3 regions of the Chelatococcus sp. YT9 genome follow, and region 2 is predicted to be linked to each of the others. Evidence: predicted binding sites of a transcription regulator. Region 2 holds the regulator's gene; each other region holds the start of a gene.
The links. The regulator LexA, encoded in region 2, represses DNA repair genes until DNA is damaged. The targets are predictions, from matches to a motif close to TGTTCNNNNTGTGTTCNG.
Positions count from the first base shown of each region.

Region 1 (4,005 bases), on a different contig from region 2:
GCCGGCCGCGATCTGCTCCAGCTGCAGAAGATCGGCGCTGCGCACCGCGGCCTCCTCGTGGAGACGCTCCAGATGCGGCTCGTACCAGCGGCGGGCCTGTTCGATGTCGGCCGGCCAGGTGGTGTCGCCGCGGCCGATGGCGGTCAGCATCGCGACGAAGGATGTCCAGTCGTCGCCCGCGCGCGGCGGTGTGGGCAAAGTGGGGAGCAGGGCCAGCGGCTCGTTCGCGTTCGCCAGGGCATCGAGCACACGTTGCGCGGTGCCTGGCCCCACACCCGGTAGCAATTGCATGGCGCGGAAGCCCGCCACGCGGTCACGGGGGTTCTGCACGAAACGCAGGATCGCCAGGATGTCCTTGACATGGGCCGCGTCCAGGAACTTCAGCCCGCCGAATTTCACAAAGGGGATATTGCGGCGCGCGAGCTCGATTTCGAGCGGCCGGCTGTGATGGGTCGCGCGAAACAGCACCGCCTGCTGCTTCAGCCTGGCACCGGCTTCCCGGTTGGCGAGCACGCTCTCCGCGATATAGCGCGCCTGTTCCGCCTCGTCGCGCACGGTGACGAGGCGCGGCTTCTCCGCGGAGCGGCGCTCCGTCCAGAGATTCTTGGTGAAGCGTTCGCTCGCGAGGTCGATGACGCCGTTGGCGGCCGCCAGAATGGGCTCCGTGGAGCGATAATTTCGGTCCAGCGTGATGATCTTGGCCGCCGGCGTGAAACGCCTGGGGAACTCGAGGATATTTCTAACGGTGGCCGCGCGGAACGAATAGATGGCCTGCGCGTCGTCTCCGACGACCGTGAGCCCCTCGCCCCGAGGCTTCAGGGCCATCAGGATGGAGGCCTGGAGGCGGTTGGTGTCCTGATACTCATCGACCATCACATGGTCGAAGCGTCCGCCGATATCCTCGGCCAGCACCGGATGAGCCGCGGCCCGCGCCCAGTAGAGCAGGAGATCGTCGTAATCGAGCACGTTCTGCGCCTGCTTGGCTGCGACATAACCGGCGAAGAGCTCCCGGAGCTGGTCGGCCCAGCTGGCGCACCAGGGAAAATGGCGACCGAGCACATCCGCGAGCGGGATCTCGGCGTTGACGACACGCGAGTAGATTGCAAGGCAGGTACCCTTGGCCGGAAAACGCGTCTCGGTCCGCGAGAATCCAAGCTCGTGGCGGACAAGGTTCATCAGGTCGGCGGAGTCCTCGCGATCGTGAATCGTGAAGGCCGGATCAAGGCCGATTTCATCGGCGCAGTCCCGCAGGATGCGCGCGCCGATGCCGTGGAACGTCCCCGCCCATGTCAGCGCATCGGCCAGTGGCCGGGCGTGGGCTGGCAGCACGCGGTTGCAGATGCGCTCCACCCGGCGCGCCATTTCGGCGGCGGCCCGCCGCGAGAAAGTCATCAGCAGGATGCGCCGGGGATCGGCGCCAGCGACGATGAGATGGGCGACGCGATGGGCAAGCGTGTTCGTCTTGCCCGATCCAGCGCCTGCGATGATGAGGAGTGGCGGTGCGATGGTTGCCTTCGCATCCACGACGCCATGCTCAACAGCCTGCCTTTGCTCCGCATTCAAGGTTTCGAGATAGGCTGCTGCTACCGACACGAGCGAGTTGTCCTGCGAATCATCCTGAAGTCATCAGCATCCACGTTTCCAAATTCTCGTTTTGTTCGCAACGTAAAGGATCAAAATCCGCTATTTGTCGCGGCGTGCCGGTCCTGTCGCGGAGTCCTCGGCCCCTCTGCAAGAGGGGCTGGAGAGGCGTGAAAAGCCAGTTGACTCACTGTCCGCCCGGCCATAGTTTAACGATAAATCAAAACCGAGGCGGCCCGCTTCCAGGCAGCCCACCATTGACCGAGTGTGTGATGGCCGAGACCATAATTGATGCTTACCCGTCGTTGCGTGACATGCGAGAGCACTACTTCAGCGCCCTCTTGTCCGATGTGCTGGATGATCTGGGCTACGTGAACCAGGCGATGCCCCACACCATCCGGCCACTCGATGAGACGAGTGTGATGGTGGGGCGTGCGCGCACCGCGCTCTATCTTGAGGTCTACGAGCGGCCGCAGCCTGGCGAAAATCCCTACGAGCTGGAAATCGCGCTTGTCGACAGCCTCAAGCGCGACGAGATTCCGGTCTTCGCCTGTGGCATGTCCGGACGGATCGCGCCCTGGGGCGGACTTCTCAGCACCGCCGCCAATTTCCGTGGCTCCGCTGGCGCCCTCATGGACGGCTGCGTCCGCGACACGCGTGAGATCCGCTCCATCGGTTACCCCGTCTTCCATGGCGGCATTGCCCCGATCGATTCCAAGGGACGGGGGAAGATCGTCGCGCTCGATGTCGGAATTGAATGCGCAGGGGTAAAGGTCGCGAGCGGCGACCTTGTCTTTGGCGACGTGGACGGGGTCGTCGTTGTGCCAAGAGCTGTCGAGGCTGACGTCCTGCGGCGGGCTTCAGAGCGCCTCAAGGGCGAACGCAACACCTTGGCAGAGCTCGCGGCGGGCGAGACGCTGGCGAATGTCTTCGCCAAGTTCGGCATTCTCTGACCGGTTCGTTCTCCATACCGGCGAAGGCTGCGCCGCACGAAAGATGCCGAACGGCACGTCGCTTTAAACGCAACAAAGGGGATGAAGATGGCACTTATCAAGGCACGACTTCTGGCCTGCACTGCTGTGGCGGCTGGCCTTCTGAGCTGGGGGACGGCCGCGGCACAGGCTGAGATCTGCGGCCGAAAGGGGGGCGATCTCGTTTTCGGCATGGAAGCCAAGCTCAGCACGCTCGACCAGCACGTGAACGCTGCGAACGCAACACGCAATGTCGCGATGAACATCTTCGAGACATTGATGACGCGCGACGAGAACATGGCTCCCGTTCTCGACCTCGCGGAGTCGCTTGATGTCAGCGACGATGGGAAGACCTATACGTTCAAGCTGCGCCCCGGAGTGAAGTTCCACAATGGGAAGCCGCTGACATCTGCCGATGTCGCAGGATCCTTCGCGCGCTACAAGCGCGTTGGTATCGACCGATCGGCGCTGGACGCGGTCGACCGTTGGGAGACGCCCGATGACGCGACCTTCCGCATTATCCTGAAGGAGCCGCGCGCGACGTTCTTGGAAAGCATCTCGGCGTCGACAGTGCCGATCGTGATCGTGCCAGCCGACCAATCGAATGCCGAGCCGACTCAGTTAAAGCCCATCGGCACCGGGCCGTTCGAGCTGGTGGAGTTCGTTGCTGACAGTCACGTCAAGGTGAAGCGCTTCGACGGCTATGTGCCGAACAAGACGCTCAAGGGCATTTCGGGCTTCGCCGGGCAGAAGGAAGCCTGCCTCGATACTGTCACGTTCCGCACGCTCGCTGAACCCGGCGCACGAACGGCGGCGCTGGAAACCGGCGAGGTCCAGATTGTCGAAGACGTGCCGACGCTATCGCGTGAGAGGCTGACAAAAAACAAGGACATCAAGGTCGTTCAGCTCGACTATGCTGGCCTGAACCTGACTTATCCCAATCTTTCCCAGGCGCCGACCGACAATCTCAAGGTGCGCCAGGCGATTTTGGCCTCTCTGAACATGGAAGACATTATGGATGCGGCTAGCGATGGGGCTTTCAGCCTTAATCCGTCGTTCCAGTTTCCTGGACAGACTTATTACAGCGAGGCAGGCAGCGAGCTTTACAATCAAAACAACCCGGAAAAGGCCAAGGCCCTTCTGAAGGAAGCGGGGTATAAGGGCGAGAAGGTCGTGCTGCTGACGACGCGTGATATTCCACGTGCTTATACGACCGCGCTCGTCATGTCCGAGCAGATGAAGGCGGCTGGCATCAATGCCGAGCTTCTGGTGCTCGACTGGCCGACGGCGCTTGGCATGAGCGTCAACGAGAACAAGGGCTGGAATTTCTTCTTCACGACCTGGATCACCGTGACTGCCCAGGGCGGGGCCCAGTCCTTACGCAATCTTGCTGATCCGTCCAATGTGCATAAGCCCGTCGGCAACAAGTCTGACGAAGAATTCATGAAGCAGT
Region 1 covers NZ_JAHBRW010000002.1:1,771,009-1,775,013, reverse strand. Annotated here, with positions in the region: gene KIO76_RS28045 (ATP-dependent helicase) at 1-1,593, opposite strand, end outside; gene KIO76_RS28040 (RraA family protein) at 1,854-2,534, shown strand; gene KIO76_RS28035 (ABC transporter substrate-binding protein) at 2,622-4,005, shown strand, end outside.
Region 1: KIO76_RS28045 (ATP-dependent helicase) is a predicted target of LexA. The motif match lies at 1,645-1,662, and genes of this name have one in related genera.

Region 2 (4,005 bases):
TCAGCGCGCCGGTGCTCTCCCGACCGGTGATCACCAAGCTCGGCGGTCTCGTTCTCAACGTCGAGGAGCGTCCGGCGGGACCTCGCATTGTCGTCAGGGTCGCGACCCTCGGAGATCTCGCAGCCCATGCGCGCCCGGCCCAGGTGCGCGTTTCCCTTCGGCCGGGTGCTAGCGTCAAGGCAGGCGACTTCATCGAGGCGACCGCCCGCCTGCTGCCGCCACCGACTGCGGCGCGCCCTGGCGGCTATGATTTCGCTAAAGATGCCTTTTTCGCCGAACTTGGCGCTGTCGGCTCGCTCGTCGGAAAGGTGTCTATCCGGGCCCCGCCGGAAGCGCCGGATATCTGGACCACCTTGACCATTGCCAATGATGTTGCCCGCAATGCCCTGACCCAGCGGATCGCCAACGCCTCCGGCGGGCAGGAGGGAGCCCTTGCGGCGGCTCTCGTTACGGGCAAGCGCGGACTGATCACGGAGGAGGTCAACGATGCCTTGCGCGCAGCCGGCATTTACCACATCGTATCGATCTCCGGGCTTCATATGGCGCTCGCTGCGGGCAGCCTGTTCTGGGCCGCGCGAGCCATGCTCTCGCTGTGGCCGGCGATCGCGCTCGCCTGGCCCGTGAAGAAGATCGCTGCTGTCATCGGGATGCTTGGAGCCACGGCTTACTGTCTGTTCTCCGGCGCGGAAGTCGCGACCCAGCGGTCTCTCGTGATGACGATTGTCATGATGGGCGCGATCCTGATCGACCGACCCGCACTGTCGATGCGCAATCTCGCCTTGTCCGCACTCATATGCCTCGCCCTGCGCCCTGAAGCCCTGCTAGGGCCTAGCTTCCAGATGTCCTTCGCCGCTGTCGCCGGCATGATCGCCTTTGCTGTCAAGCCCACGGGGCTCCTTGTCGGCGGAGATCCTTCATCTGGCAGCTATGGCTGCCTGCGGTCGGTTGGGCGGTGGGCGCTTCTGCTCACCACGACCACTACGGTCGCGACCATAGCCACGGCGCCGTTTAGCGCCTATCATTTCCAGACGCTCAACCCGTTTGGTCTGCTCGGGAACGCGATGGCGCTCCCGCTGATCGAGCTTGCGGTCATGCCGCTCTCGGTGCTCGGCGTCTTTGCGTCTTTCTTTGAGCTCGACCGGCCGGTCTGGTGGTTGATCGGCCAAGCCACAGTGCCGGTGCTGGCATCCGCCCGCGCGGTCGCCGAGCTCGAACGCTCGCGCGTGGTCGTGCCGGCTTTCGGTGTAGGCGCTCTCGGCCTGATGGTCATCGCCATCCTCTGGATCACCCTATGGACAACAGCCTTGCGCTGGCTTGCGCTGTGTCCCGCGGTAATCGGGCTCGCGATGGCGCACGGCGCACAGCCTCCTGACATTTACATTGATCGTGGCGCGAGCGGCCTCGCCCTGCGCGCCGCCGACAGCCGGCTCATCGTCCTCGGCAAGCCGTCGGGCTTTGTGCTGGAGCAGTGGCTGCGAGCCGACGGTGACGGGCGGGCTATCGACGATCCTTCCCTGCGCCATGCCACACACTGTGACCGGCTCGGCTGCACCGCACGTTTAAAGAGCGGTCAGATGATCGCCTTCGTGCGTGATAAACGTGCCTTCCCGGAGGATTGCCGACGTGCTGCAGTCATCGTGAGCCCGCTGCAGGCGCCACGCACCTGCGAGGCCGCCACTATCATCGACCGGTCCATTCTCGACCGCAGCGGTGCCATCATGCTCGTAGAGGATCCACTTAGCGCCGGCTTCAGCCGAATTCAGGCGCTCTCCACCGCATCGCGTCCCTGGATCACCGGTGGCAAACCGGCCCAGCCCGCGGGCCGTCCACCCGACCCAAAAACGCCAGCCGCTGCATCATCCTCGAGGCACCAAAGTCTCGATCCTCTCGATGCGGCACCGGAGGCTAACGAGGAGGGAGAGGAGAGGGCGCCCCTCAATAGCGACGCAGAAGACTGACGAGCTTGCCCTGTATCCGAACCCGGTCAGGGCCGAGCACGCGCGTCTCATAAGCCGGGTTAGCCGCTTCAAGCGCGATCGAGGAGCCACGGCGCCGCAGGCGTTTAAGCGTCGCTTCCTCATCATCGATCAGGGCAACGATGATGTCTCCCGTATCCGCCATGTCCTGGCGCCGGATAACGACCGTGTCGCCATCAAGGATGCCGGCCTCAATCATCGAATCGCCGCGGACCTCAAGAGCAAAATGCTCGCCGGCACTCAGCATTTCGACCGGAATGGCCAGTGTGTTGCTGCGCGATTGGATCGCTGAGATGGGCGTGCCGGCGGCGATCCGCCCCATCACCGGGACCGAAATCGTTTTTGGCGCATCGGTTTCTGCCGCAGGAGGCAGGTTGCGCACACGTCCCAGGCCCCCCTCCACCACACTTGGGCTGAATTTTCCACGCGGCACGGCGGCCATCGCGGTATCGGGCAACTTGATGACTTCAAGAGCGCGCGCCCGGTTAGGAAGCCGGCGAATAAAGCCGCGTTCCTCGAGAGCGATGATCAGACGATGGATGCCTGATTTCGACTTCAAATCAAGCGCTTCCTTCATCTCGTCGAAGGAGGGAGGTACGCTTGTTTCCCGCAGCCGCTCGTGGATGAAGCGAAGAAGCTCGTTCTGCTTGCGCGTCAGCATGTTGTGACCACCCCCGCCTTTCGTTTGCCCGCTTCCAACACATCCAGCACCAGGATCGATCAGTTTTTAGGAGCAATCGCACCTATTCAATACTGTGCTCCTGAAGTAGGAAACAAATCATGAACGACGATAGCTGTTCTCTATGTGTTCCGCAACCCCGAAAGCACGCGCCCGAGGCGGGCGGCTGATTTCAGCCGCTCCGTATGCCGCCTCTCTGCTGATCAACAGGCTCTCTCTTTGCGAACTCTGCCACCCATCTTTCCGGACGGATGACTTGGGGCCGCGCATGCAGTTTCCGAATTTGTGAATTTTAAATCGGAAATATCGTTCATCATGAAATTCATGCTTGTGAATTTAAGCATGGCCGATAAGATCGTCTCAACTTCAAATCAAGCGGTCGCAAAATGCGATCCGTCGCTCTCAAAGACGTGCGACGGTGGCAGGGGAACTATGTATGGGCCGTTACATCGTGCAGCGACTCATCCTCACGATTCCGGTGCTCATCGGCATCATGCTGGTGTGTTTTTTTCTGACCCGTCTAAGCGGTGATCCGACCGACCTCATGTTGCCGACCAACGCGACCGAGGAGGCCAGGGCCGCCTTCCGGTCCGTGCACGGCCTCGACAAGCCGTTGTGGGAGCAGTTCGTCACATTCTTCGCCAAAGGGCTCATGGGCGATTTCGGCTCCTCGTTGCGCTTCAACCAGCCGGCGATGAGCCTCGTCTGGGAGCGCCTTGGTGCGACCACGGAACTGGCCGCCGCAACGATGGCCATGGCGCTCTTCATCGGCGTGCCGGCGGGGGTGGCCGCTGCCTATCGCCGCAATACGCCCGCCGATATCACCATTCGCGGCATCACGCTCATGGGACAGGCGCTGCCAGGCTTTTACCTCGGCATCATCTCGATCATTGTCTTTGCCGTATGGCTGCGCTGGCTGCCCTCGGGCGGACGCGGTTCCTGGCTCAATCTCATTCTGCCGGCCGCGACCCTTGCCTTCAATCTCGTCGCGCTGATCGCACGCGTCACGCGGTCCTGCATGCTCGACGTGCTGCGGCAGGATTATATCCGTACAGCCCGCGCCAAGGGCGCCCGTGAGCGCACCGTGCTGTGGATCCACGCCCTGCGGAACGGCTTCATTCCCGTGCTCACCGTTATTGGTCTCCAGGTCGGTCTCCTGATGGGAGGCGTCGTAGTGACCGAAACGGTATTCTCCTGGCCCGGAGTGGGGCGCCTCGCCATCCAAGCGATCTACGCGCGCGACTTTCCCGTTGTGCAGGCAGTCGTTTTCACCTTCGCGATCATTTTCGTGTTCGTGAACCTCGTCGTCGATCTCCTCTACGCGGTTCTCGATCCGCGCATCAGCTACAA
Region 2 covers NZ_JAHBRW010000001.1:4,060,627-4,064,631, forward strand. Annotated here, with positions in the region: gene KIO76_RS18760 (ComEC/Rec2 family competence protein) at 1-1,958, shown strand, start outside; gene lexA (transcriptional repressor LexA) at 1,936-2,637, opposite strand; gene KIO76_RS18770 (ABC transporter permease) at 3,092-4,005, shown strand, end outside.

Region 3 (4,005 bases), 1.9 Mb from region 2:
GGCCGAGATCGCCGGGGCCCTGAAGCCCGGCGCGATCGTGTCCGACGTCGGATCGGTCAAGGGAGCCGTCGTCGCCGCCGTTGCCCCCCATCTCCCGCCTGGCGTGCATCTCGTGCCGGCGCATCCGGTGGCTGGAACCGAGCATTCCGGGCCGGACGCGGGCTTCGCCACGCTCTTTCATAATCGCTGGTCGATCGTGACACCGCCGGAAGGCGCCGATCCCGAAGCAGTTGCGGTGACACGCGGGTTATGGGAGGCCATGGGCGCTCAGGTCGAGATCATGACGCCGCAGCACCATGATCTGGTCCTCGCCATCACGAGCCACGTGCCACATCTGATCGCCTATAATATCGTCGGCACGGCCGCCGACCTGGAGACCGTGACGCAATCCGAGGTCATCAAATTCTCGGCCGGCGGCTTCCGCGACTTCACGCGCATAGCGGCCTCCGATCCGACCATGTGGCGCGACGTGTTCCTGACCAACAAGGACGCCGTCCTCGAAATGCTCGGCCGGTTCAACGAAGACCTGGCCGCCCTCCAGCGTGCCATCCGCTGGGGCGATGGCGAGGCGCTGTTCAACCTGTTCACACGCACCCGCGCCATCCGCCGCAGCATCATCGACATGGGGCAGGAAACCGCCGCGCCCGACTTCGGCCGGCGCCAGGGCGAGAGCAAGGACGGCTGATAGCCCTCATTCAGCGGCGCGGATCTCCGGCGAGGCGCTCCGGTCCTCGAAATCGAGCGCCTCGATGCGCTCGCCGCGCTTGACGATCTTGTCCGTGGACGTGCGGATCTGCGCCACGTCCTCCTGCGCCTGACGGAAATGCGTGTCCAATTTTTCCACGCGGTCGCGCAGCCTGACGACATCTTCCAGAATACGGCGCACTTCGAGCTGGATGGTCTCGGCTTCCTCGCGCATGCGCGCATCCCGCACGAGAGACTGCATCACCTGAATGGCGAGCGCCAGCAGCGACGGCGAAACGATGATCACCCGGGCGCGATGGGCGCGCGCCACGACATCCTCGAAATGCTCCTGCAGGTCTGCATAGATCGCCTCCGACGGCACGAACAGCAGCGCCAGATCCTGCGTCTCGCCAGGCACGAGATATTTCTCGGCAATATCCTTCACATGGGTCGCCACGTCAGTCTTGACCCGCGCCGCCGCCGTGCGGCGCATCTCGTCGCTGGTGGCCCCACGAAACGCGAGAAAGCTCTCCAGCGGAAACTTGGCATCGATGACGAGGGGATGATCACCCGGCAGGCGGATCAGGCAGTCCGGCCTGCGGCCGTTGCGCAACGTCGCCTGAAAGGCATAGTGCCCGGCCGGGAGACCATCGCGGACGATCGTCTCCATGCGCCCCTGACCATAGGCACCACGTGCCTGCTTGTTGGCTAGGATATCCTTGAGACCGACTACTTCGCCGGTCAGGTTGGTGAGGTTCTTCTGGGCCGCGTCGATCACTGCGAGACGCTCGTTAAGGCGTGCGATATGCTCACCTGTCGTTCGCGACGAAACCTCGAGCCCCTGCCCAACGCGATGCTGGAGGCCGTCCAGCCGTTCGGCAACGAAGCGGGCAAAATCCTGCTGGCGCGACCCGAAGATCTCGGCGATCGTCTGCAGCCGGCCCGTCATCTCCGCCTGGATGCGATTGAGCTCAGCGACCTTGTCGTCCATCTCCCGCGCCCGCTCGGCCGCCTCAGCGGCTTCGATCCGGCGCTCACGATTGGTGCGCGCGATGAAAACAGCGAGCAAAAGCAGAATAACCACCGCTGCGCCCGCCGCGCCGACAATGATTTCGCCTGCGGTGAGCGGATATCCTGCCAGGTTCAACAGGGTCTGATTCATCGGAGAACTGAGACTCGCCTCACCATCAATGCGAACAAAAGAAGAACACATTGACCCTTGCGGCGCAAGTGATTATGTGGCTGTTACACTGTCGTTTTCAGGCCTCGACAGCATCGTCCCACAGCTTCCTGTAAAAGGCCCTGCAAGTCTGCGCCATGGCTATAAAACCTATCGTCCTTATCCCAGACCAGCGGCTCAAGACCGCATCCGAGCCTGTGACGGAGATCACCGACGAGATCCGCACGCTTGCCGCCGACATGCTGGAAACGATGTACGACGCGCCAGGAATCGGTCTGGCAGCCGTGCAGATCGGGGTCATGAAGCGTCTGCTCGTCATCGACGTTGCCGGAAAGGATGAGCCGCGCGCGCCGATGGTGGTGATCAATCCCGAGATCACGTGGGAATCCGACGAAGAGTTCAGCATTCACGAGGAAGGCTGCCTTTCGATTCCCGACTATTACGAGGAAGTGGAGCGCCCGGCAAAAATCCGCGTGCGCTATATGGACCTCGACGGCAAGACCCAGGAGATCGAGGCCGAGGGCATACTCGCGACCTGCCTGCAACACGAGATCGACCATCTCGACGGGGTTCTCTTCATCGACTACCTGTCTAAGCTGAAGCGCGACCGGGTGATGAAGAAATTCACCAAGGCTGCGAAGCGCGAAGCCGTGGGTTAAGGCCACCCGGCGGTTGGCGCCGCCGTGGTCATTCCGGAGCAAGCCGGAGGCTTGAGCCCCGAATCCATGAACACGTCGGGACCCTACAATACGCCATCCGTGGTGCTGGATCCCCTTCCCGGCGCTGCGCGCGCCGGGGATGACACCCCTTCGGAGAACGCTTCCCCCCTGTGTTTGTCTTGGCCTCTTTGTCAGGGACCGTTGTCATGGCCGAGCTTGTCCCGGCCATCCCGACGGGTGAGGCGGCGCACTGCCACGCCGCATTGTACCCTCACGCCCTGAGCCGCTCCGCATGCCACTTCAGGTGATCCGCGATGAAGGTCGCGATGAAGAAATAGGAGTGGTCGTAGCCCTCCTGCCGGCGCAGCGTCAGCGCAATGCCCGCCTTCGCGCAGGCCGCCTCAAGAAGCTCCGGCTTGAGCTGATTCGCAAGGAACCCGTCCGCGGTACCCTGATCGACCAGGAGATCCGCGACGCGGGCGCCGTCCTCGATCAAGGCGCAAGCGTCATAGGCGCGCCACGCGGCCTTGTCCGGGCCGAGATAGCCGCCCAAGGCCTTCTCGCCCCACGGGCAGTTCATCGGCGAGACGATCGGCGCGAAGGCCGAGACGGCCTTGAACCGGCCTGGGTTTTTCAGGGCGAGCGTCAAGGCGCCGTGCCCGCCCATGGAATGGCCAGTGATGCCCTGCCGCGTCCCATCGACCGGCAGCTCCGCGCCGACGAGCTCCGGCAGTTCCCGGCCGATGTAGCTCGCCATGCGGTAGTTGCGCGCATATGGCGCAACGGTGGCATCGACATAGAAGCCCGCGCCGAGGCCGAAGTCATAGGCGCCGTCGGGATCATCCGGCACGCCTTCGCCGCGCGGGCTGGTGTCGGGCGCGATCACCATGAGCCCGAGTTCCGCAGCCACGCGCTGGGCGCCGGCCTTCACGGTGAAGTTCTCCTCCGTGCAGGTGAGGCCCGAGAGGAACCACACCACCGGCACCTTGCCCGCGGCCGCCTGCGGCGGCACGAAGGCGGAAAAGCGCATGTCCGTGCCGGTCTCGGTGGAGCGATGCTTGTAGACGCGCTGCTCGCCCCCGAAGGAGCGCGCGCTGGAGACGAGTTCGAGCGTCATCGCGAATTCCCGTCAGTACACGACGACGGAGCGGATGGACTTGCCCTCATGCATCAGGTCGAAGGCCGTGTTGATTTCATCGAGCGGCATGGTGTGGGTGATCAGGTCGTCGATGTTGATCTTGCCCTCCATGTACCAGTCGACGATCTTCGGCACGTCGGTGCGGCCGCGCGCGCCGCCGAAAGCCGTGCCCTTCCAGACGCGCCCGGTGACGAGCTGGAAAGGCCGCGTGGCGATCTCCTTGCCGGCCTCCGCGACGCCGATGATGATCGATTCGCCCCACCCGCGATGGCAGCATTCCAGCGCCTGGCGCATGACATTGGTGTTGCCGGTCGCGTCGAAGGAGAAGTCGGCGCCACCGCCCG
Region 3 covers NZ_JAHBRW010000001.1:2,135,034-2,139,038, reverse strand. Annotated here, with positions in the region: gene KIO76_RS09665 (prephenate/arogenate dehydrogenase family protein) at 1-685, shown strand, start outside; gene KIO76_RS09660 (DNA recombination protein RmuC) at 692-1,846, opposite strand; gene KIO76_RS09655 (peptide deformylase) at 2,002-2,523, shown strand; gene fghA (S-formylglutathione hydrolase) at 2,795-3,640, opposite strand; gene KIO76_RS09645 (S-(hydroxymethyl)glutathione dehydrogenase/class III alcohol dehydrogenase) at 3,653-4,005, opposite strand, start outside.
Region 3: KIO76_RS09660 (DNA recombination protein RmuC) is a predicted target of LexA. The motif match lies at 1,877-1,894, and genes of this name have one in related genera.